2 regions of the Thiothrix winogradskyi genome follow, and region 2 is predicted to be linked to the other one. Evidence: predicted binding sites of a transcription regulator. Region 2 holds the regulator's gene; the other holds the start of a gene.
The links. Region 2 encodes FNR, which switches genes on or off when oxygen is low (the NO sensors DNR and NnrR bind a similar motif). Its sites were predicted from a motif close to TTGATNTANATCAA; they were not measured.
Positions count from the first base shown of each region.

Region 1: L2Y54_RS18180 (cytochrome-c peroxidase) is a predicted target of FNR. The motif match lies at 7,357-7,370, and genes of this name have one in related genera.

Region 1 covers NZ_CP091244.1:3,669,632-3,679,901, forward strand. Annotated here, with positions in the region: gene murA (UDP-N-acetylglucosamine 1-carboxyvinyltransferase) at 1-533, shown strand, start outside; gene hisG (ATP phosphoribosyltransferase) at 538-1,179, shown strand; gene aroG (3-deoxy-7-phosphoheptulonate synthase AroG) at 1,179-2,240, shown strand; gene hisD (histidinol dehydrogenase) at 2,251-3,552, shown strand; gene L2Y54_RS18165 (hypothetical protein) at 3,742-4,221, shown strand; gene asd (archaetidylserine decarboxylase) at 4,338-5,198, shown strand; gene pyrE (orotate phosphoribosyltransferase) at 5,203-5,844, shown strand; gene L2Y54_RS18180 (cytochrome-c peroxidase) at 5,853-7,313, opposite strand; gene L2Y54_RS18185 (helix-hairpin-helix domain-containing protein) at 7,494-8,060, shown strand; gene L2Y54_RS18190 (helix-turn-helix domain-containing protein) at 8,120-8,377, opposite strand; gene L2Y54_RS18195 (monovalent cation:proton antiporter family protein) at 8,926-10,270, opposite strand, start outside.
Region 2 covers NZ_CP091244.1:3,960,478-3,970,747, reverse strand. Annotated here, with positions in the region: gene ccoN (cytochrome-c oxidase, cbb3-type subunit I) at 299-1,735, shown strand; gene ccoO (cytochrome-c oxidase, cbb3-type subunit II) at 1,747-2,367, shown strand; gene L2Y54_RS19620 (cbb3-type cytochrome oxidase subunit 3) at 2,373-2,552, shown strand; gene ccoP (cytochrome-c oxidase, cbb3-type subunit III) at 2,549-3,442, shown strand; gene ccoG (cytochrome c oxidase accessory protein CcoG) at 3,683-5,053, shown strand; gene L2Y54_RS19605 (FixH family protein) at 5,070-5,573, shown strand; gene hemN (oxygen-independent coproporphyrinogen III oxidase) at 5,872-7,257, shown strand; gene fnr (fumarate/nitrate reduction transcriptional regulator Fnr) at 7,281-8,033, opposite strand; gene L2Y54_RS19590 (DUF3149 domain-containing protein) at 8,205-8,321, shown strand; gene pssA (CDP-diacylglycerol--serine O-phosphatidyltransferase) at 8,402-9,184, shown strand; gene L2Y54_RS19580 (2-isopropylmalate synthase) at 9,303-10,270, shown strand, end outside.

The DNA of each region.
Region 1 (10,270 bases), 290 kb from region 2:
CGGCGATTACCGGCGGGCGCGTGAGGACATTAAAAGCAGCACCTGATACACTTGATGCTGTACTGCACAAATTCACCGAAGCAGGCGCATTGGTTACAAGCGGCGCGGATTGGATCGAAGTCGATATGCGGGATCGCACCCTGAAAGCGGTCGATATTCGCACCGACCCCTACCCCGCGTTTCCCACCGATATGCAAGCGCAATTCATGGCAATGAATGCAGTGTCGCGGGGCATTGGGGTGATTGTCGAAACCATTTTCGAGAACCGCATGATGCACGTTGCCGAACTGATGCGCCTGGGGGCAAATATCCGCTTGGAAGGCAATACCGCCATCGTCGCCGGAATGCCATATCTCAAAGGTGCGCCAGTAATGGCAACCGATTTACGCGCTTCCGCCTCGCTAGTGCTGGCAGGCTTGGCAGCGCAAGGCAAAACCACGGTGGATAGGATTTACCACACCGACCGTGGTTATGAACGTATTGAAGAAAAACTCTCCCGACTGGGTGCGCGTATCCAACGGGTAAATGGATAAGATTGTGAAACAGACACTGACCATTGCGCTATCCAAAGGGCGCATCTTTAAAGATACCGCACCGCTGTTAAAAGCCGCCGGTATCGAACCTTTGGACGACCCCGAAACCAGCCGTAAACTGATCCTCGACACCAACCGCGACGATGTGAAAATTGTCATTATTCGTGCCACCGATGTGCCAACCTATGTGCAATACGGCGCGGCGGATTTGGGTGTGGCGGGCAAAGACGTGCTCATGGAACACGGCGGTCAAGACCTCTACGAACTGGTGGATTTGCAAATCGCACGTTGCAAACTGATGGTTGCAGGCTTCCCCGATCGCCCATTACCCACCACTGGGTTGAAAGTCGCCACCAAGTTTGTGAACTGCACACGGCGCTATTTTGCCGAACAAGGCCGTCAAGTCGACATCATCAAACTATACGGCTCGATGGAACTTGCCCCACTGGTTGGCTTGGCCGATTGCATTGTGGACGTGGTGGACACTGGCAACACCTTACGCGCCAATGGCTTAGCCCCACTGGAACACATGGCAGACATTACGTCGCGCCTGATCGTTAACAAAGCATCCATGAAACTTAAACACGCCCCGATTCGTGAGCTAATTGCCCAGATTCAGGCGGCTGTCGCACAGAGGAACGCCTAATGAAATATCCAACCGACGACTTACGCATCATCGGTATGCACGAACTCACGCCGCCGGTAGAACTGCACCGTGAATACCCACTGAGCGAAACCGCCACCGAAACCGTGCATGACGCCCGTGAAATTGCACACCGCATCCTGCACGGTGAAGACGACCGCTTGCTGGTAGTGGTTGGCCCATGCTCCATTCACGATGTGGATGCAGCAATGGAATACGCCACGCGCTTGCAGCCCTTACGCGATGAGTTAAAAGATCAGTTGCATATTATTATGCGGGTGTATTTCGAGAAGCCACGCACCACCATTGGCTGGAAAGGCTTGATCAATGACCCGGATATGGATAACAGCTTCCACATCAACAAAGGCTTGCGCATGGCGCGTAAGTTATTGCTGGATCTGAACAATATGGGAATGCCTGCTGCTACCGAATACCTCGATCTGATTAGCCCGCAATACCTGGCGGATTTGGTAAGCTGGGCAGCGATTGGCGCACGTACTACCGAAAGCCAAGCGCACCGCGAACTCGCTTCAGGGGTTTCTTGCCCGATTGGTTTCAAGAACGGCACGTATGGCAACCTGAACATTGCGATTGACGCCATTGGCGCATCCTCCCGCCCGCACCATTTCCTGTCTGTTACCAAGGAAGGGCATACCGCGATTTTTGCGACCAAAGGTAACGAAGATTGCCACGTGATTTTGCGCGGTGGGCAAGAGCCGAATTACGATGCGACCAGTGTTGCCGCTGCCGTCGCCGCATTGGAAAAGGCCAAACTGCCGCCGTATCTGATGGTCGATTTCAGCCATGCGAATAGCTACAAAGACTATCGCCGCCAACCGGAAGTCGCCGCGAATGTCGCCGCGCAAATTGCCGCAGGTAACAAAGCCATTAGCGGTGTGATGATTGAAAGCCACTTGGTCGAAGGCAACCAAAAAGCCGACGGCAAACAGCGCGAAGAATTGGTTTACGGACAAAGCATCACCGACGCTTGCATCAACTTCGACACCACCGAAGCAGTGCTGCGTCAGTTGGCGGAAGCTGTAGAAACACGGCGTAAGCAATAGGAGTTAACACATGCTCAACATGACCGAATTAACCACCACCGACAGCGCGTTCTGGAGCAAGTTGCAAGACCTGCTGGCGTGGGAAAGCGTCTCCGATGACGCGGTATTCAACACCGTCAACGGTATCCTCAAAGATGTGCGCAAACGCGGTGACGCGGCGGTAGTCGAATACACCAACCGCTTCGACCGCATGAGTGTGGGCAGCATGGCGGAACTGGAAATTCCTGCCGATCGTGTGCAAGCAGCACTGACCAAAATCACGCCAGAACAGCGTACCGCCTTGGAAGCAGCGGCAGCTCGCCTAAAGTCTTACGCCCAACACCAATTGCTGGATTCGTGGAGTTACACCGAAGCCGACGGCACGTTGCTGGGGCAACAAGTCACTGCGTTGGATCGGGTCGGTTTGTACGTCCCCGGTGGCAAAGCGGCTTACCCCTCTTCGGTGCTGATGAATGCCGTGCCTGCCAAAGTTGCCGGTGTGCCAGAATTAATCATGGTCGTACCCACCCCCGATGGTGAGGTCAACGAATTGGTACTGGCAGCCGCCGCGATTTCCAACGTTGACCGCGTGTTTGCCATCGGTGGCGCACAAGCGGTTGCGGCACTGGCTTACGGCACAGCAACCGTTCCGCAAGTGGATAAAATCGTCGGCCCCGGTAATATCTACGTCGCCACTGCCAAACGCATGGTGTATGGCACGGTCGGTATTGACATGATTGCAGGCCCTTCCGAAATCCTCGTGGTGTGCGATGGTAAAACCAACCCGGACTGGATTGCGATGGATCTATTTTCGCAAGCAGAGCACGACGAAGACGCGCAATCCATTCTGGTCTGCCCCGATGCGGATTTCATCGCACAGGTGAAAGCCAGCATCAACCGTTTAGTAGAAGAAATGCCGCGTAAGGCGATCATTTCTACCTCGCTGCAAAACCGTGGTGTGTTGATTCATGTGCAAGATATGGCAGAAGCGGTGAAAGTCGCCAACTATATTGCGCCGGAACATTTGGAGCTTTCCGTGGAGAATCCACGTGAAATGGCAACGCAAATCCGTCATGCAGGCGCGATTTTCATGGGACGTTACACAGCGGAAGCGGTGGGTGACTACTGTGCGGGGCCAAACCACGTATTGCCGACTTCACGTACTGCACGTTTCTCCAGTCCGCTGGGGGTGTATGACTTCCAGAAACGCTCTTCCTTGATTGATTGTTCAGCAGAAGGTGCTTCAGCACTGGGTAAGATTGCCTCCGTATTGGCACGCGGCGAAGGTTTAGTGGCACACGCCCGTTCAGCCGAATATCGCATCAAAGACTAAGCGCTTCTGTTCATCATTTCCCCTCCAAAAGCCCCGTTTGTCGGGGCTTTTTTGTTCACTGCAAAAAGTTCACCGTAATTGCAAAAAATTTGCAGAAAACCTCCAAAACCCTCTTTACATTAGTAAGTGCTAATATTATTATTATCCCATACTGAAACTTTCCAAAAACATTCGCTAGGAGATAAAATTATGAAACTGCAAACTATCGCTTTCGCTGCCCTGATCGCTTTCGCTGGTGCTGCTTCTGCTGAATTCACTGATGGCTTTGACAATGGTTCTGCTACTGGTCAAGGCGCTGGTCAAGGCACTGCTTCTACCAGCGGTCAAGGTACTGGTTACGGCACTGGTAACGGCGACGTAAACGGCTGGGGTCGTGGTAAAGGTGATGCTGACGGTGAAGTTGATTTCGCGATCACTTTCAAAGGCAAAGGTCGCACTAACATGGATACCGACATGGCTGCTAACGGCAAAGGCAATGGCGACTGGTACGGTGCTGGCAACGGTTATGGCTACGGCAACGGCACTGGCAACGGTTACGGCTACAACAACTTTGCTGCTAACGGCGCGAACAACGGTTTCGCTCCAGCCATGATGGCTCCACCAATGGCGATGCCTACTGCACAAGCACCAGGTGCTGCTGCTCCAGTTGCACCTGTTACTGCTCAATAAGACTAACGCAAGCACCACAGTTTGCTAAAAGGCATCCTTCGGGATGCCTTTTTTGGTTTATTCTCAGCGCTTTTACCGTATTATCCCGCTTTTAGCCGCTAACACACGAATTCTGCATGAATCTACCCGATATTCTAAAAGCTTGGCCACTGTACATTTTGCCGCACCACTTTATTTCCCGGCTGGTATTCCGCCTGACCCGCATCCAATGCCCAACCTTGGTTCCCCCCGCCATCCGTTTATTCAGCAAGGTGTTCAAGGTCAATTTAGCGGAAGCGCTCAACCCTGATCCCGCGAGTTATCTGACTTTTAATGCGTTTTTCACCCGCCCATTGCAACCTGCCCTGCGCCCAATGGCAGCAGGCGCTCAGGTAATGGTTAGCCCGGTGGATGGGCGCATTAGTCAAATGGGTAAAATTGAAGCGGGGCGCATTTTCCAAGCCAAAGGCCATGAATATTCTGCCGTGGAATTGCTCGGCGGGGATGATGTGCGGGCTGCCCCGTTTATGCAGGGTCAGTTCATGACGATTTACCTGTCCCCGCGTGATTATCACCGCATTCACATGCCACTCACCGGCACATTGACTGAACAAGTTTACGTACCGGGGCGACTTTTCAGCGTGGCGGGGCATACCGTGCGCACCATTCCGCGCTTATTTGCCCGCAATGAACGAGTCGTGACGCTGTTTGATACCGAATTCGGCAAGCTAGCAATGGTTTTAGTGGGCGCAATCAATGTTGCCGCCATTGAAACAGTATGGGATGGGCTGGTCACGCCTCCACAAGGTTGGGGCGTCAAGCGTCAAACATTCCCAGATGTTAATTTGGCAAAAGGTGCGGAAATGGGGCGTTTCAATATGGGTTCTACCGTGATCTTATTATTGGAAAACCCCAGTCTGGCATGGAATCAAGCACTAGGGGCTGACGTAGCGCTTCAGTTAGGACAAGCATTAGCAGAATTACCCGCAAAGGATTAAAGCGATGAAAACATATCAACAGGATTTTCTGGATTTTGCCATCGGGCAAGGCGTCTTGCGTTTCGGCGAATTCACCCTCAAATCAGGTCGGATTAGCCCGTATTTTTTCAATGCAGGCTTGTTCCAAACCGGCTCCGCTATCTCACGCCTTGGTAAATTTTACGCGCAAGCGATTGTCGACTCTGGTTTGGCATTCGACATGCTGTTTGGCCCTGCCTACAAAGGGATTCCGTTAGCAGCAGCGACAGCGATTGCGTTGTATGAATACCACGGCAAAGATTACCCTTACGCCTTCAACCGCAAAGAAGCCAAAGACCACGGCGAAGGCGGCACGATTGTTGGCGCTCCCCTGCAAGGGCGGGTATTGGTCATTGATGATGTCATGACCGCAGGCACTGCGATTCGTGAAGCAGCGGATATTGTCGCGGCTCAAGGGGCAAGCCTAGCGGGTGTCGCCATTTCACTCGACCGTCAGGAACGCGGCAAAGGGGAACAATCGGCTGTTCAGGAAGTGGAAGCCCTGTACGGTATCAAGGTCATTAGCATCGTGGGCTTGCAGGAAGTTATCAGCCACGTGGGCAGCAGCCTGCACGACGCAGCTTTGCTGGAAAAAGTACAAGCTTACCGCCGCGAATTCGGGGTTTAAAAGCACGCCTAAAAACGCGCCTGCAATACCGATTCCGGGGAATTTCCACCAGAAGGTATCCAACGCTGTAAGCAATCCGCGCTGGTTACACACGGGTCAGTCAGGGTGTGCAGAAAATCAACTAAGTACTGCACATCCTCTTCCTGATACGCTTGCCCCGCCATATCGGCATTGCCGCTCAACATTTCCCGCAAATTCACTGCCACCTGTTCGGTAGGAATATTAGGCTGCTTTAATTGCCCGCTGTCATAATGCAGCGCGGCTTGAAACGGGTTCAACATATGCCGCACCATCGCCTCAAGGCTGGTATACGCGCCATTATGCCCCCACGGCCCCGTCATGGCGACATTCAGCAAACTCGGCGTGCGAAACCGGAACTTATCATCCGGGTGTTGTGTTACTAACCAGCGTCCATAATCCTGTTGCACCGCCGTAACGGTATTGCTGCCCTTGCCCGGCCCTATCTGGGGCATTAATACATTGCGGAATTGTTCATCCGTAAAAAAATCACCTTTATGGCAGCTTGCACAAGCATAGCCGCCTGCCTCACGTTCCCGGAAAAACAATAAGGCACCGCGTTTCGCCGGTTCGCTGATGGCTGCCACATCACCTTGCACATAATGTTTCCAAGGATTATTCACAAATACTTGGGAACGTTGATATTCCCCCAATGCCGCAGCAATCGTTTGCTCAGTAATCAACTCGGTTGCCGGTGCGTGCGGTTGTTGGTAAGCCTGACGAAATGCATCAAGCCAATAATCCGTTTCCGCAGCAGGCAACCGCGCCTCACCACTGACCCCATAAGCTCCCAAACGCTCGGCTAAACGTTCACGGCATGATTGCGATGTACCACCGGCATCGAATAGTTCTCCGCGCATTTCATGATTGGATGTCACCGGAAAACGTGCCTGAGCATGAACTAAATTACCTCCGGCTAAGGGATCTGGCTGCAAATAAGCCACATCGGGGGTCGTAATCCCTACCTCAAGTTGCGCGATACGCCCATCATGAAACATAAACTGCCGCCACAAACCGATATTAAACGTCGTCGGCGCATTACGTGGCACACTAGGACGAAGCTTACCCTGTAACAAACGTTTGTGACCCAATACATTCGGGTCAGCAGCGTCCACCCCAATCGACAACGACAAACTATCACCACCACCCAATAAGGGATGATGACAACTCGCACAAGCCACATTCCGATTACCGGACAGTGCTTTACTAAAAAATAGTTGCATCCCTAATTGGGCTAACGGTGATTCAATCGCGGGCAAGATTCGCCCCTGTAGCACATCCCCCGTCAGTCCATGCTGTTGAATCAGCGTATTCAGCATGGCATCCCTTTCAGAGCGCAATACTTTGTCAGTACTATTGTCGGGCTTATGAATAGTGCTCGTCACCGCCTCATCCTGACAGCCTGCCAATAATAACAATACACACGTAACGGCAATAATATTTGACGACATAGTAAGAAAGACACTAATGGCAATGAAGCCATTCATTATTACATTGTCATAGATCAAGTCGGGAGGATGTTTGTCTGCCAAACCCTACCTTTTGGTGTATTCTGTCTGCGGTATTATGTGTTTAGAATCTGTTTTGTAATAAAAAGCATTAAATACACGCTAAATTAATGGAGTTCCACAATGTCTAAACTAGTAGGCGTATTTATTCTCGGGATACTGGTCGGTTGGTTAATCGAATGGATTTTTGTCCGGCTGTTTGTACCTAATCCCAAGAAAAAAGTTGAAGCCGCCCTGAAAGCCAGCCGCAAAGAAAATGACACACTGCAACAGCAAAACCGCGCCTTGCAAGCGGAGCTAACGGCAGTAAAAATGAAGCAAGAAACCGTCGTAACCACTGAACCTGTCGTTACACCTGCGCCAGAAACCGCAACTACCGACATCACAACACCAGCAGTGGAAACAACCGTTACTGAAGTAGCGACAGCGGTTACTGAGAGTGCAAATAACGATGATTTAACCAAGCTCAGTGGTATTGGCCCAAAACTAGCCGAAGCCATGCAAGCCAATGGCATCCAAAGTTACGCACAATTAGCCATATTGAGCACGGATGATTTGAATGAAAAACTGGCATCCAGCGGTATTCGCTATAGCAAAGCAATCGCAGAAAGCTGGGCTAAGCAAGCAACATTTGCAGCCGCCAGTGATTGGAGTGGATTAAAAACGTATCAACAAACGTTAAAAAGTTAACGATAATATCCGGGGCGGTTCATGCATAACCGCCCCTTCTAACCACGCTTACTGCCAAATTAGAGTAAGTTATGGCGCTTCAGCTTAGTACGCAGAGTAGCACGGTTAATACCCATGCACTGCGCTGCCTTAGACTGGTTGTTATGCGTATAACGCATCATGATTTCCAGCATAGGGCGCTCAACTTCATCCAACACCAAACGATAAATGTTTGACGCTTCATGATCACCCAGCGTATCCAGATAATCTTGTAAAGTACGAGCAACCGTTTCAGACAAAGAAGCGTCCAGACCGGCACGAGAAGATGTATTCGTCATATTGATGCAACCTTTTTAGTATTTGTCGGTACGATTCTACACAATGTTTCATTAACCGTAGCCAACTGCTTTTCAGAAGTCGTGATCGCCAAATTCCCTTTAATAACTTGTATCGGAGGTGATTCGATCCAGATACCACCCGAATGCTTCCGTGCAATACGGACATTTGTATCCGCTCCATATAAGTCGTGCATAGCCCCAATGTGATCCAAAACGACTCGACACCTTCCATAGACCTCTGGTTGTGCAAAAAGTTTTCTTAGATTTAGAAAAATTTTGCACTTCCCAGCACATCTTTGGTTAACCCCAAGTCACTCGACCAATTACCGGCTATCGGCATGTGTGCAACCTAGAATGGTTTTTTATACATAAACCATCTAAGTAAACGCATATCCTGAATAAAAGAGTACCACAGAGTGAAATCTATCCAATAGTTTGAGTAGATAAGCGGTAGTTTATCACAGAAAGACGGGAAAGATTTAGACTCAGAAAATGTACTGACACGTCAGTGCGCAGATTAAAACATAACCACATCAAACCGCCATTCCTCAAGCATCCGCTGGGGCAGGAATAGCCGTTTTTGCCAGCTTCCCCCCGGTACGCAAAATATTCTCCACCTCCCGGAAACACTCTGCCTTGCCCCCCTCAAGCACCAACACATCATCGGCTTGCAAAGAAATATCAGCGGAAGGCTCTTCACCACGAATATCACCACGCCGCAATGCCTTAATGCATACCGCAAAACGTTCCAACTCCAGCGCTGCAATCCGTTTACCCGTAGCATAATCCCCCTCCCGCAACCTAACGGTGTGCAAAAATGCCTCGGTTTTCTTGCCCACTTGCAAGGTGTTATCGCGCTCACCATGATAATAACTGTGCAAGGCACGGTAACTGTCACGGCGTATTTTTTCCGTCATCTGAAACACTTCATCGGGGCTGAAACCGAGTTGTTCCACAATACGTTGGGTAATCATCAGGGTGGCTTCCAAGGTTTCCGGTAACACACTGGTTGCGCCCAAACGTATCAAGGTTTGCAGGTGACGTTCATCACGGGTACGCACCAATACCGGAATATCAGCGTGCTTAAGACGTACTGCCTCAATAATGCGTTTGGCGACCTCGACCTCTATCACCGTAATCACCACCATACGGGCGCGTTCCAAACCCGCCGCCATCAAAATTTCTGGGCGGGTTGCATCAGCATAATGTACCGGATCGCCTGCCTCCCACGTCCTTCCCACAATGCCGGGGTCAAGATCAAGCGCAATATACGGCACACCTTGTTCCTGTAAAAAGCGTGCAATATTCTGCCCCATCCGTCGGTAGCCGCAGAGAATAACATGATTTTCCACTTCATTGACGGCGGTACTGACTTCTTCTGCCTCTTTAAAACGCTGGTGCGTATAAGTATCCGCCAACAGAACATTCGTAATTTTTTCGTTATAACGAATCAGAAACGGCGAAATCGCCATACTGATCACAATCGCAGCCAAGGTCGTTTGCGCTTCACTCGGCGACATCACCTCATTGCTTAACGCCAACGCCAGCAAGGCAAACCCAAACTCGCCCCCTTGCGCCAACACCAGCCCCGTGCGCAACGAAGTCGCATTATTTTTCACAAAAAACCGGGTTAGCACCGCAATCAGCAAGCCTTTGCCCACAATCAAGCCTAATACCAGCAGCAATACCGGCAACCACAATGAAGGCAGGATGGCGAGATCCAACTTCGTCCCCACCGTGATGAAAAAGATACCCATCAAAATATCGCGGAAAGGTCGTATTTCACTTTCGATCTGGTGCTTGTACTCGGTTTCACTCAGCAACATCCCGGCTAAAAACGCCCCCAGAGCCAATGACAAATTCATGGATTGCGTCAACCAAGCCGCAGTCAGT
Region 2 (10,270 bases):
TGTATGGGCTTAATCCTGTTACAGATTGGCGTAGGCAGGAAGGTTGCGCTGGATAGAGAAGGGTATTTGCCAGATAACTGTATGAATAGAGACTAATGATGCCGCTTACTTGATATATGTCAATACGCATTGCGTCTGTTGATTTTTGATCAGATTGCGGTGACATATATTGACTTTAATCAAGCATGAGCCTGCCTTTCTGGTGGATGCTTCGGATACCGGAGGTGTGTGATTTCACGCAGTAGTTTGTGTGTAATTTACCACTTCCGCGAGGTGTTCAACTCTTTCGGAGGATCTTATGCAAAACCAGCAGACCTACAATTACAAGGTCGTGCGGCAGTTTGCCATTATGACGGTGGTCTGGGGGATCGTCGGCATGTTGGTAGGCGTGCTCATTGCCGCGCAATTACGTTGGCCGGAACTCAATTTTGATGTTTCGTGGCTCACGTACAGCCGTTTACGTCCGCTGCATACCAATGCAGTTATCTTTGCTTTCGGGGGTTCTGCCCTGTTTGCGACCTCGCTGTATGTGGTGCAGCGTACTTGTCACACCCGGCTGCTGTCTGATGGTTTGGCATCCTTCGTGTTCTGGGGTTGGCAATTGGTCATCCTGCTGGCGGCGATTACGTTGCCGTTGGGTATCACGTCTTCCAAAGAATACGCGGAACTGGAATGGCCGATTGATTTGCTGATTACGGTGGTGTGGGTTGCTTATGCCATCCTGTTCTTCGGTACGATCATGAAGCGCAAAACGCCGCACATCTATGTGGCGAACTGGTTCTACGGCGCATTCATCCTGACTGTTGCTCTGCTGCATGTGGTTAATAGTGCTGCGCTGCCAACGGCATTGTTTGGCGCGGGTGACATGATGAAGTCTTACTCTGCTTATCCAGGGGCGATTGATGCAATGGTGCAGTGGTGGTACGGGCATAATGCGGTCGGCTTCTTCCTGACAGCAGGCTTCTTGGGGATGATGTATTACTTCGTGCCAAAGCAAGCTAACCGTCCGGTTTATTCTTACCGTTTGTCTGTCGTGCATTTCTGGGCGTTGATTTCCACTTATATGTGGGCAGGCCCGCACCATTTGCATTACACCGCGCTGCCTGACTGGACTCAGACTTTAGGTATGGTGTTCTCGCTGATCCTGCTGGCTCCAAGCTGGGGCGGGATGATCAACGGGATTATGACGCTTTCCGGTGCTTGGCATAAATTGCGTACTGACCCGATTCTGCGCTTCATGGTGGTTTCCCTGTCATTCTACGGCATGTCGACCTTTGAAGGGCCGATGATGGCAATCAAAACCGTTAACGAACTTTCCCACTACACGGACTGGACGGTTGGTCACGTTCACTCTGGCGCATTGGGCTGGGTGGCAATGATTTCCATTGGTGCGATTTACGCTTTAGTACCGAAATTATTCGGACGTGAAGCTATGCACAGCATTAAGTTGATCGAAATTCATTTCTGGGTGATGACGGTTGGCGTGGTGTTGTATATCGCTTCCATGTGGATTTCCGGGGTAATGCAAGGCTTGATGTGGCGGGCGGTGAATGCCGACGGTACGTTGACTTATAGCTTTATACAGTCTGTTGAAGCCACTTATCCGTATTATACCGTGCGTTTGCTGGGTGGCATTATGGTGCTGAGCGGCATGTTTATAATGGCATTTAACGTGTGGAAAACCGTTGTGGGCAGCAAACCTGCTACTGACGCGATTCCCGCCGCAGCACATTAAGGAGGTTAGCCATGAGTAGCAATACAGGCCATGCAGTCGTTGAGAAAAACGTCGGTTTAATGGCTATTTTGATTTTGATCGTGGTGAGCTTTGGGGGATTGGCGCAAATCGTGCCACTGTTCTTTGTCAAAGATACCACCGAGCCAGTAGCGGGGTTGAAACCGTACTCTGCGTTACAGCTTGAAGGGCGTGATGTGTATATCCGTGAAGGTTGTTATGGTTGCCATTCACAGATGATCCGTCCATTCCGTGCTGAAACTGAGCGTTACGGGCATTACTCGGTGGCGGGCGAATTTGTCTACGACCATCCGTTCCAATGGGGTTCCAAGCGTACTGGTCCTGATCTGGCACGGGTTGGCGGGCGTTACAGCAATGACTGGCATCGGGTTCACCTGATTAACCCGCGTGACGTGGTGCCGGAATCCAATATGCCGGGTTATCCTTGGTTGGCTGAAGCCGTGCTGGATGGCGGTGATACGGCTGCCAAAATGACAACCATGCAGGTGCTGGGTGTTCCTTATACCGATGAGGAAATCGCCAAGGGTGCAGACGAAGTGAAGGGCAAAACCGAAATGGATGCGCTCATTGCTTACCTGCAAAACTTGGGTACGGCTATCAAAACCCAACGGTGAGCAAGATGGAATACAGTGATTTCCGAGGTATTTCTACGTTACTGGTGATGATCGCTTTCTTCGCGGTCGTGTGGTGGGCTTACAGCAAGCGGCGTCAACAGCGTTTCGACAGTGCTGCAAACTCCATTTTCGACGAGCAAGAGGAGAAAATGCACAGTGCGTCAGTTAAGGAGGTAGACAAATGAGTGGTTTCTGGAGTGGTTGGATTATCCTGATCACATTGGGCAATATTTTTGCCTGTTACTGGCTGATTCGCTGGACAACGAAAACCCGTCCGGGTGAAGCAGCACAGGGTGACGTGACAGGCCATCAATGGGATGGTCTGGAAGAGTACAATAACCCGATGCCGCGTTGGTGGCTGTGGTTGTTTTACATCACCATTATCTTCGGGCTGGTTTATCTGGCACTGTTCCCCGGTTTGGGTTCCTTCAAAGGCTTGTTGAACTGGTCTTCACAGGGCAGTCAATACGGCGCTGAAATGGAGAATGCAGCGGCTACTTACGATCCTATCTTCAAGAAGTTTGCGGCATTACCCATTGCGGATGTGGCAAAAGACGAAGAAGCCCAAGGCATGGGGCGGCGTATGTTCCTGAGCTACTGCGCTCAATGCCACGGGTCGGATGCGGAAGGTGCTAAGGGTTTCCCTAACCTTGCGGATGCGGATTGGCTGTACGGCGGTTCACCGGAGCAGATCAAGCAATCCATCCTTGCTGGGCGTAATGGCGTCATGCCACCGCACAAAGACCGGGTGGATGAAGCCGGTATTGATGCACTAGCCAATTACGTCATGAGCCTGAGCGGTCGTGAAGCCGATGCTGCGAAAGTGGCTCAAGGTCAGCAATTGTACACCGCGAACGGCTGTCTGGCTTGCCACGGGATGGACGGCAAGGGCAACCAAGCCTTGGGTGGTCCGAATCTGACTGACAACATCTGGTTGTATGGCTCTTCGGCTGATGCCATCAAGGAAACTATCGCCAACGGACGTATGGGGCAGATGCCTGCGCACGCTGACTTCCTTGGGGAAGACAAGGTGCACTTGTTGTCAGCTTATGTGTATGGGTTGTCGCAGAAGTAGGTGAGAACCCCTCACCCCAACCCCTCTCCCTCAAGGGGAGAGGGGCTAAGAATTCTCTTGTTCCCCCTCGCCCCTTGAGGGAGAGGGGGTTAGGGGGTGAGGGGTAATCTTTGACAAATATCCGAAAAGTGGTTTGTAAAGCAAAAAACTGTTTTCCAATCCGCTTTTTATCAAATAAATTCACCGTGTTGCGTGCTAGTTTACGGGTCTTGTGACTCATTCAGGTTGAAGGGTATTGGTATGTCCAGCGATAAGCAAAGTAGCGGGTTCTACAAAGAACACCAGAAAATCTACCCACGCCAAACCAGAGGTTTGTTTACCACCTTGCGCAAGACTTCGGTGTGGGGCTTGTTGGGGTTATTCTATTTATTGCCCTGGCTGAAATGGAATGATCAGCAACTGGTGTTGTTCGATTTGCCTGCGCGTAAATTCTATTTGTTTGGCATGACCTTTTGGCCGCAGGACTTTTTCTATCTGGCGGTTATCCTGATTTTGTTGGCATTGTTGCTGTTCTTTGTCACCGCGCTGGCAGGGCGGGTGTGGTGCGGTTACGCTTGCCCGCAAACGGTGTGGAGTGAGGTGTTTATCTGGATTGAGCGGTGGGTGGAAGGCGACCGCCCGCAACAAATCAAGCTGGATAATGCTCCGTGGGATCGGGTCAAAATTGGCAAGAAAGCGATTAAACACGCACTCTGGTTGTTTTTCTCACTGTGGACAGGTTTTACTTTCGTTGGCTTCTTTGTGCCAGTGGAAGCACTGTGGTTTGAACTCAGCAGCGGCATTATGGGTGGCTGGGCATTGTTCTGGATTCTGTTTTATGGGCTGGCGACTTACGGCAATGCGGGTTTCCTGCGTGAACAGATTTGCTTGTACATGTGCCCGTATGCCCGTTTTCAGAGTGCCATGTTTGACAATGATACCCTGATCGTGTCGTATGACGAGGCACGCGGTGAGCCACGCGGTGCGCGTAAACGCGGGGTGGAAAAGCCCGCTGATAAAGGTGAGTGCGTCGATTGTACGTTGTGTGTGCAGGTATGCCCGACCGGGATCGACATCCGCAAGGGCTTGCAATACGAGTGCATCGGTTGCGCGGCGTGTATTGATGCCTGTGACAGTATTATGGACAAGATGGGCTACCCGCGTGGTTTGGTGCGTTACACCACCGAACATGCTTTACACGGTGGCAAAACCCAGATTCTGCGTGGACGTACCTTTATTTATGCCGGTTTGTTGCTGGCGATTACGGGGGCATTGGTGTATTCCGTGATGCAACGTGTGCCGCTGGAAATGGATATTATCCGTGACCGTAACGCGCTGTTCCGTGATACTGGCGATGGTAATATCGAGAATGTTTTCACTTTAAAAATCATGAATATGGATGAGCGCGAACATCACTATACCATTAGCGTGGCAGGCATTGACGGCATCCGGCTGCAAGGTGCAGAAAAGGTGCATCTCGGCTCTGGCAGGGTAGCGGAAGTACCGGTCAAGGTGGTGGTCAACCCTGACAAAATGAGCAGCCGTAGTCAGGAAGTGATGTTCCATATCGAAGCGCAAGATGACCCAGCCGTGGCACAAACCCAGAAAGCCCGTTTCCTAGGGCCAAACTAGTTAAGAGGTAGAGCGTATGTACGTTGATGTGAAAGATAACACCCCTTGGTACAAGCAACCGTGGCCTTGGCTACTAATGATTATGCCTGCCACTGCGGTGGTGGCGGGGTTGTACACGTACTCGCTGGCGGCTTCTGGCAGCAGTGGCTTGGTGGTGGATGACTACTATAAGGTGGGCAGAGCTATTAACTATTCGCTGGCGAAGGGGCACAAAGCTACCGAGCTGGGTTTGCAAGGCAATATGGCATTGAGCGGGCAAACGGTCACCCTGACGCTGGATAATGCCGTGGTGCAAGATCAGCAGCAATTGGTGCTGAAAGTGTTCCATGCCACGTTTCCTGACCGTGATCAGGAAGTGCTGTTGAGCAAGAGTGCCACAGGTCAGTGGACGGGGCGTATCCATGCCTTGTCTGCGGGGAAGTGGTATGCGCAGTTGTTGCCGCTGGATGCAAGCTGGCGTTTGGATGGCGTATTACCCACCGCTGCCGCTACTGCACTGGCATTACAGCCCGCTCAGTAGGTATTTGTTGGCAGGCGATATTTCCCAATAAAAAAAGGCTCTCCCGAAGGAGAGCCTAAGTGCTTTAGGGTATGTAGAGCGTTGAAGGTTGCCGACTCAGAGGAGGTAACGAAACATCGACATCAGCAACCTTCGAGAGTCATTACACCTGTTTTTTATGTGGTTTACAATCTGTCCACTTCCAGTTTCTTGATACAAGTCAACTAAGTTTAATGTTTTGTTTCAAGTGCTTGTCAGGGGAGGTCAGATGCAGCGATTATGTGTGCTGCTTAGCTTTGGGTTAAAAGAAGAGGTTGGTATGAGTGCAATTCAATTTGATGCAGATTTGATACGTCGCTATGACACGGCGGGACCGCGTTATACGTCTTATCCGACGGCGGTTGCATTCGGGCCTTTTACCGAAGATGAGTACAAAGCGCACGCTTATATGAGCAACGAAGACCCCATTCCGTTGCCCTTATCCTTGTATTTTCATGTGCCGTTTTGCGATACGGTGTGTTTCTATTGTGCCTGCAATAAGATTGTGACCAAAGATCACTCCAAGGCGGAGACTTATCTGCAATACTTGTTCCGTGAAATCGAGATGCAAGCCAAGCTGTATGACCGTGACCGTATGGTGGAGCAGTTGCATTGGGGCGGCGGCACACCAACGTTCCTTAATCACGATGAGATGCGGGCGTTGATGGATAAAACGCGCGAACATTTTTCCCTGCATATTACCGATGAAGGTGATTATTCCATCGAAATTGATCCGCGTTCGGTGACGCCGGAAACGATTGGCGTGTTGCGTGAAATCGGTTTCAACCGTTTCAGTCTTGGTGTGCAGGATGTGGATGAGCGGGTGCAAATTGCGGTCAACCGCATCCAGCCGATTGCGCAAACTCTGTCGATTATTGAAGCCTGCCGGGCGCAGGGGGCAAAGTCGATTAGCGTGGATTTGATTTACGGCTTGCCATTCCAAACGATGGAAAGTTTCCGTCAGACCTTGGATACCATTATTGAGATGTCGCCGGATCGTATTTCGGTGTTCAATTACGCACACATGCCGAATTTGTTCAAACCGCAACGGCGCATCAATGAGGCGGATTTGCCTTCACCCGAAACCAAGTTAGAAATCATGCAGCTTGCGGTGGAGCATTTGACTGCTGCCGGTTACGAGTACATTGGGATGGATCATTTCGCCAAGCCGGATGATGAGTTGGCAATTGCTCAACGTAACGGAACTTTGCATCGCAATTTCCAGGGGTATACCACTCACGCGGATTGCGATTTGGTGGCGATGGGGGTGAGTTCGATCAGTAGTGTGGCGGAATGTTATAGCCAGAATGCAAAAACGCTGGATGAGTATTACGCGGCACTTGATGCGGGGCATTTGCCGGTGATCAAGGGGCTGACCTTGGATGAAGATGATGTGCTGCGGCGCTACATCATTCAGCAATTGGCTTGCCACTTTACGCTGGATTTTACGCAGGTTGAACGTTTATTTAATCTGAAATTTGCAGACTATTTCAGCCGAGAATTGGAATTGCTGCAAACCATGACGGCTGATGACCTGTTGCGGTTTACCGGGGTGGGTTTGGATGTCACGCCACGCGGGCGCTTTTTGATCCGCAATATCTGCATGGTGTTTGATGTCAGCCTGCGCAAACAGGGTGTGCAACAGCGTTTTTCACGGGTGATTTAATATCCGTCTGCTTTTATATCCGCCTACAGCACGTCACTGGCGGGGCGGCAGGTGTGGTGTGCTAGTTGTTTCAGGCGGTTCATATCTGCGATTTTGACGAGCCGGTGTTGCACTGCGATGATATTCTCATCCTGCAAGCGCGAAAACATGCGACTGAGGGTTTCAACCGCCATGCCGAGGTAATTGGCAAGGTCATGGCGAGCCATTGGCAGGTTGAATTCATTGCTGGAAAAACCGCGCTCTTTATTGCGTTCCGACAAGCTGGAAAGGAAGGTGGCAAGGCGTTCTTCGGTGCGCATTTGCCCCAATGTCAGCAGTAGCATCTGTTCGCGTTCCAGCTCTGCACCGATTTGGCGCATCATTTGCCCGCGCATAATGGGCAATTTGCCGCATAATTCCTGAAAATTATTCATACTGAGTTCGCAAACCATGGTGTCATCGAGTGCCTGGGCATCGCAGGTGTGGCGGTCACGGGCAAAGGCATCGAACCCCAATAAGTCACCTGGCAGGTAGAAACCAAGGATTTGTTCTTCGCCATCGGGGGTGGATAACGAGGTTTTGATGGCTCCGGCTTTGACGGCGTAAATGGATTGCTGCTGGTCATCGCGGTGGAACAAGTAGTCTTTTTTCTTGATTTTGATGGTTTTGTTGATGGAGTTTTCCAATAACTCCAACTCGTCACGGTTCAGACCACGGGGTAGGCAGAGTTCACTCAAACTGCAATTATGGCAAGCAACCGCTGATTTTTTGGCACTGTGTAAAGCAACTGTCTTCATGCGTCATCCCAAGCTGTGATGATGTTCTAAGGATTGTTTAGTTTTGGTGCGATGGTCTCTCTTGCCATCTAAGTTCATGTTTTTTGATGTAAATCAAAACAATGCAAGCGTATTCGCCTAGACTTGGGATTGTACACGTTTATTGGCATTAGTGTAGGAGAATAGGTTGCCATGTCTGAGCTATTATTTGGAAGTTGGATGGGTATCTTAAGTCTGTTAGTCATTCTGTTTGTGTTGGGAATGATGGGTTACTTTGCATGGGTGTTTGTTAAAAAGTCGGGTGAATAGGTTGTGGTAACATAAACGCATTCCACTGTGGCACAATGCTGGCTACTATGCACCGATAAGTAGCTAAACGGAAGTATTCAGTGGAAGAGCAACAACTAAACACCAAAGCACCACCCAGTAGGGGTATTTATTTACTGCCCAATTTGTTGACCACCGGCGCAATGTTCGGTGGTTTTTATGCGGTTGTCGCCGCCATGCAGGGCAAGTTTGAGGCTGCCGCTATCGCGGTATTCATCGCCATGATTTTGGATGGGTTGGATGGGCGTGTTGCGCGTATGACCAATACCCAGACAGAATTCGGGGCGCAATATGACAGTCTCGCGGATTTAATTTCCTTTGGCGTTGCGCCGGGGCTGGTGATGTATCAATGGGCATTGGTGCATTTACAAACGTCCGGTGATGCGTGGGGGAAAGCCGGGTGGTTAGCTGCTTTTATTTACGTGGCGTGTGCTGCCTTGCGGTTGGCGCGGTTTAATACGCAAATCGGCAAAGTCGACAAGCGTTTCTTTGTGGGTTTGCCTAGCCCGGCTGCTGCTGCGGTGATGGTGGGCATGGTGTGGGTGTTCCATGACCTCGATGTGATGGGGCGCAATGTGCAAATCCCGGCGTTGTTGCTGACCTTGGCGGTGGGGTTGCTGATGGTGAGCAATATCAGTTTTTACAGCTTCAAAGATTTCGATTTGCGTAATCGTGTGCCATTCGTGGTGGTTTTGGCGGTAGTGCTGGTGTTGGCGTTGACCACGATTGACCCGCCTAAAGTGTTGTTTGGGGTGTTTTTATTGTATGCGTTGTCGGGGCCGTTGTTTTGGGTTTGGCGGCGCTGGCGGAAGTTTCAGCGGCGTAAGAAAGGCGTCGACGCTTGAAGTAGAGTAAATTCCTACGCTCTACGGCGCAACACGCGCTATCATTACTCCCACTTTCAGATTGATACAACGGTTGCCAGCCACACACCCAGCGCAGCCGTGTTTTAGGAGCAGGAATATGTCTAAAGACCGTTTGATTATTTTTGATACCACCTTGCGTGACGGCGAACAAAGCCCCGGCGCATCCATGACGCAAGAAGAGAAAATCCGCATTGCCCTGATGCTGGAAAAAATGCGCGTGGATGTGATCGAAGGTGGTTTTCCGATTGCCAGCGTTGGCGATTTCGAGTCGGTCAGGGCGATTGCCCGTCTCGTCAAAGACAGCACCGTGTGCGGTCTAGCGCGTGCGTTGGAAAAGGACATCGACCGTGCGGCTGAAGCGATTAAACCCGCGAATTCCGGGCGTATTCACACCTTTATTGCCACCTCCCCAATCCACATGCAAAACAAGCTGCGCATGACACCCGATCAGGTGGTTGAGCAGGCGGTATTTGCGGTGAAACGTGCGCGGAATTACACCGATGACGTGGAATTTTCGTGTGAAGATGCAGGGCGTTCTGAGTTCGATTTCCTGTGTCGCGTGATTGAAGCTGCGATTAATGCGGGGGCACGTACCATCAATATTCCCGACACGGTGGGCTATCAGATTCCCTCGGTGTTTGGCGATATGGTCGGGCGTTTGATTACGCATATTCCGAACGCTGACAAGGCGGTTTTCTCGGTGCATTGCCACAATGACCTCGGTTTGGCGGTGGGTAATTCCTTGGCAGCAGTGATGCAAGGCGCACGTCAGGTGGAGTGTACGATCAACGGTTTGGGTGAACGTGCCGGTAACGCTTCTTTGGAGGAAGTGGTGATGGCGATTCGGGTACGCCCCGACGTATTCCCCGTTGAAACCCGCATTGATACCACGCATATCGTGCCAACCTCACGCTTGGTTTCCAGCGTCACCGGCTTCCCGGTACAGCCCAACAAAGCCATTGTGGGCGCGAATGCGTTTGCACACGAATCCGGCATTCACCAAGACGGTGTATTAAAGCACCGCGAAACTTACGAAATCATGCGAGCACAAGACGTGGGTTGGTC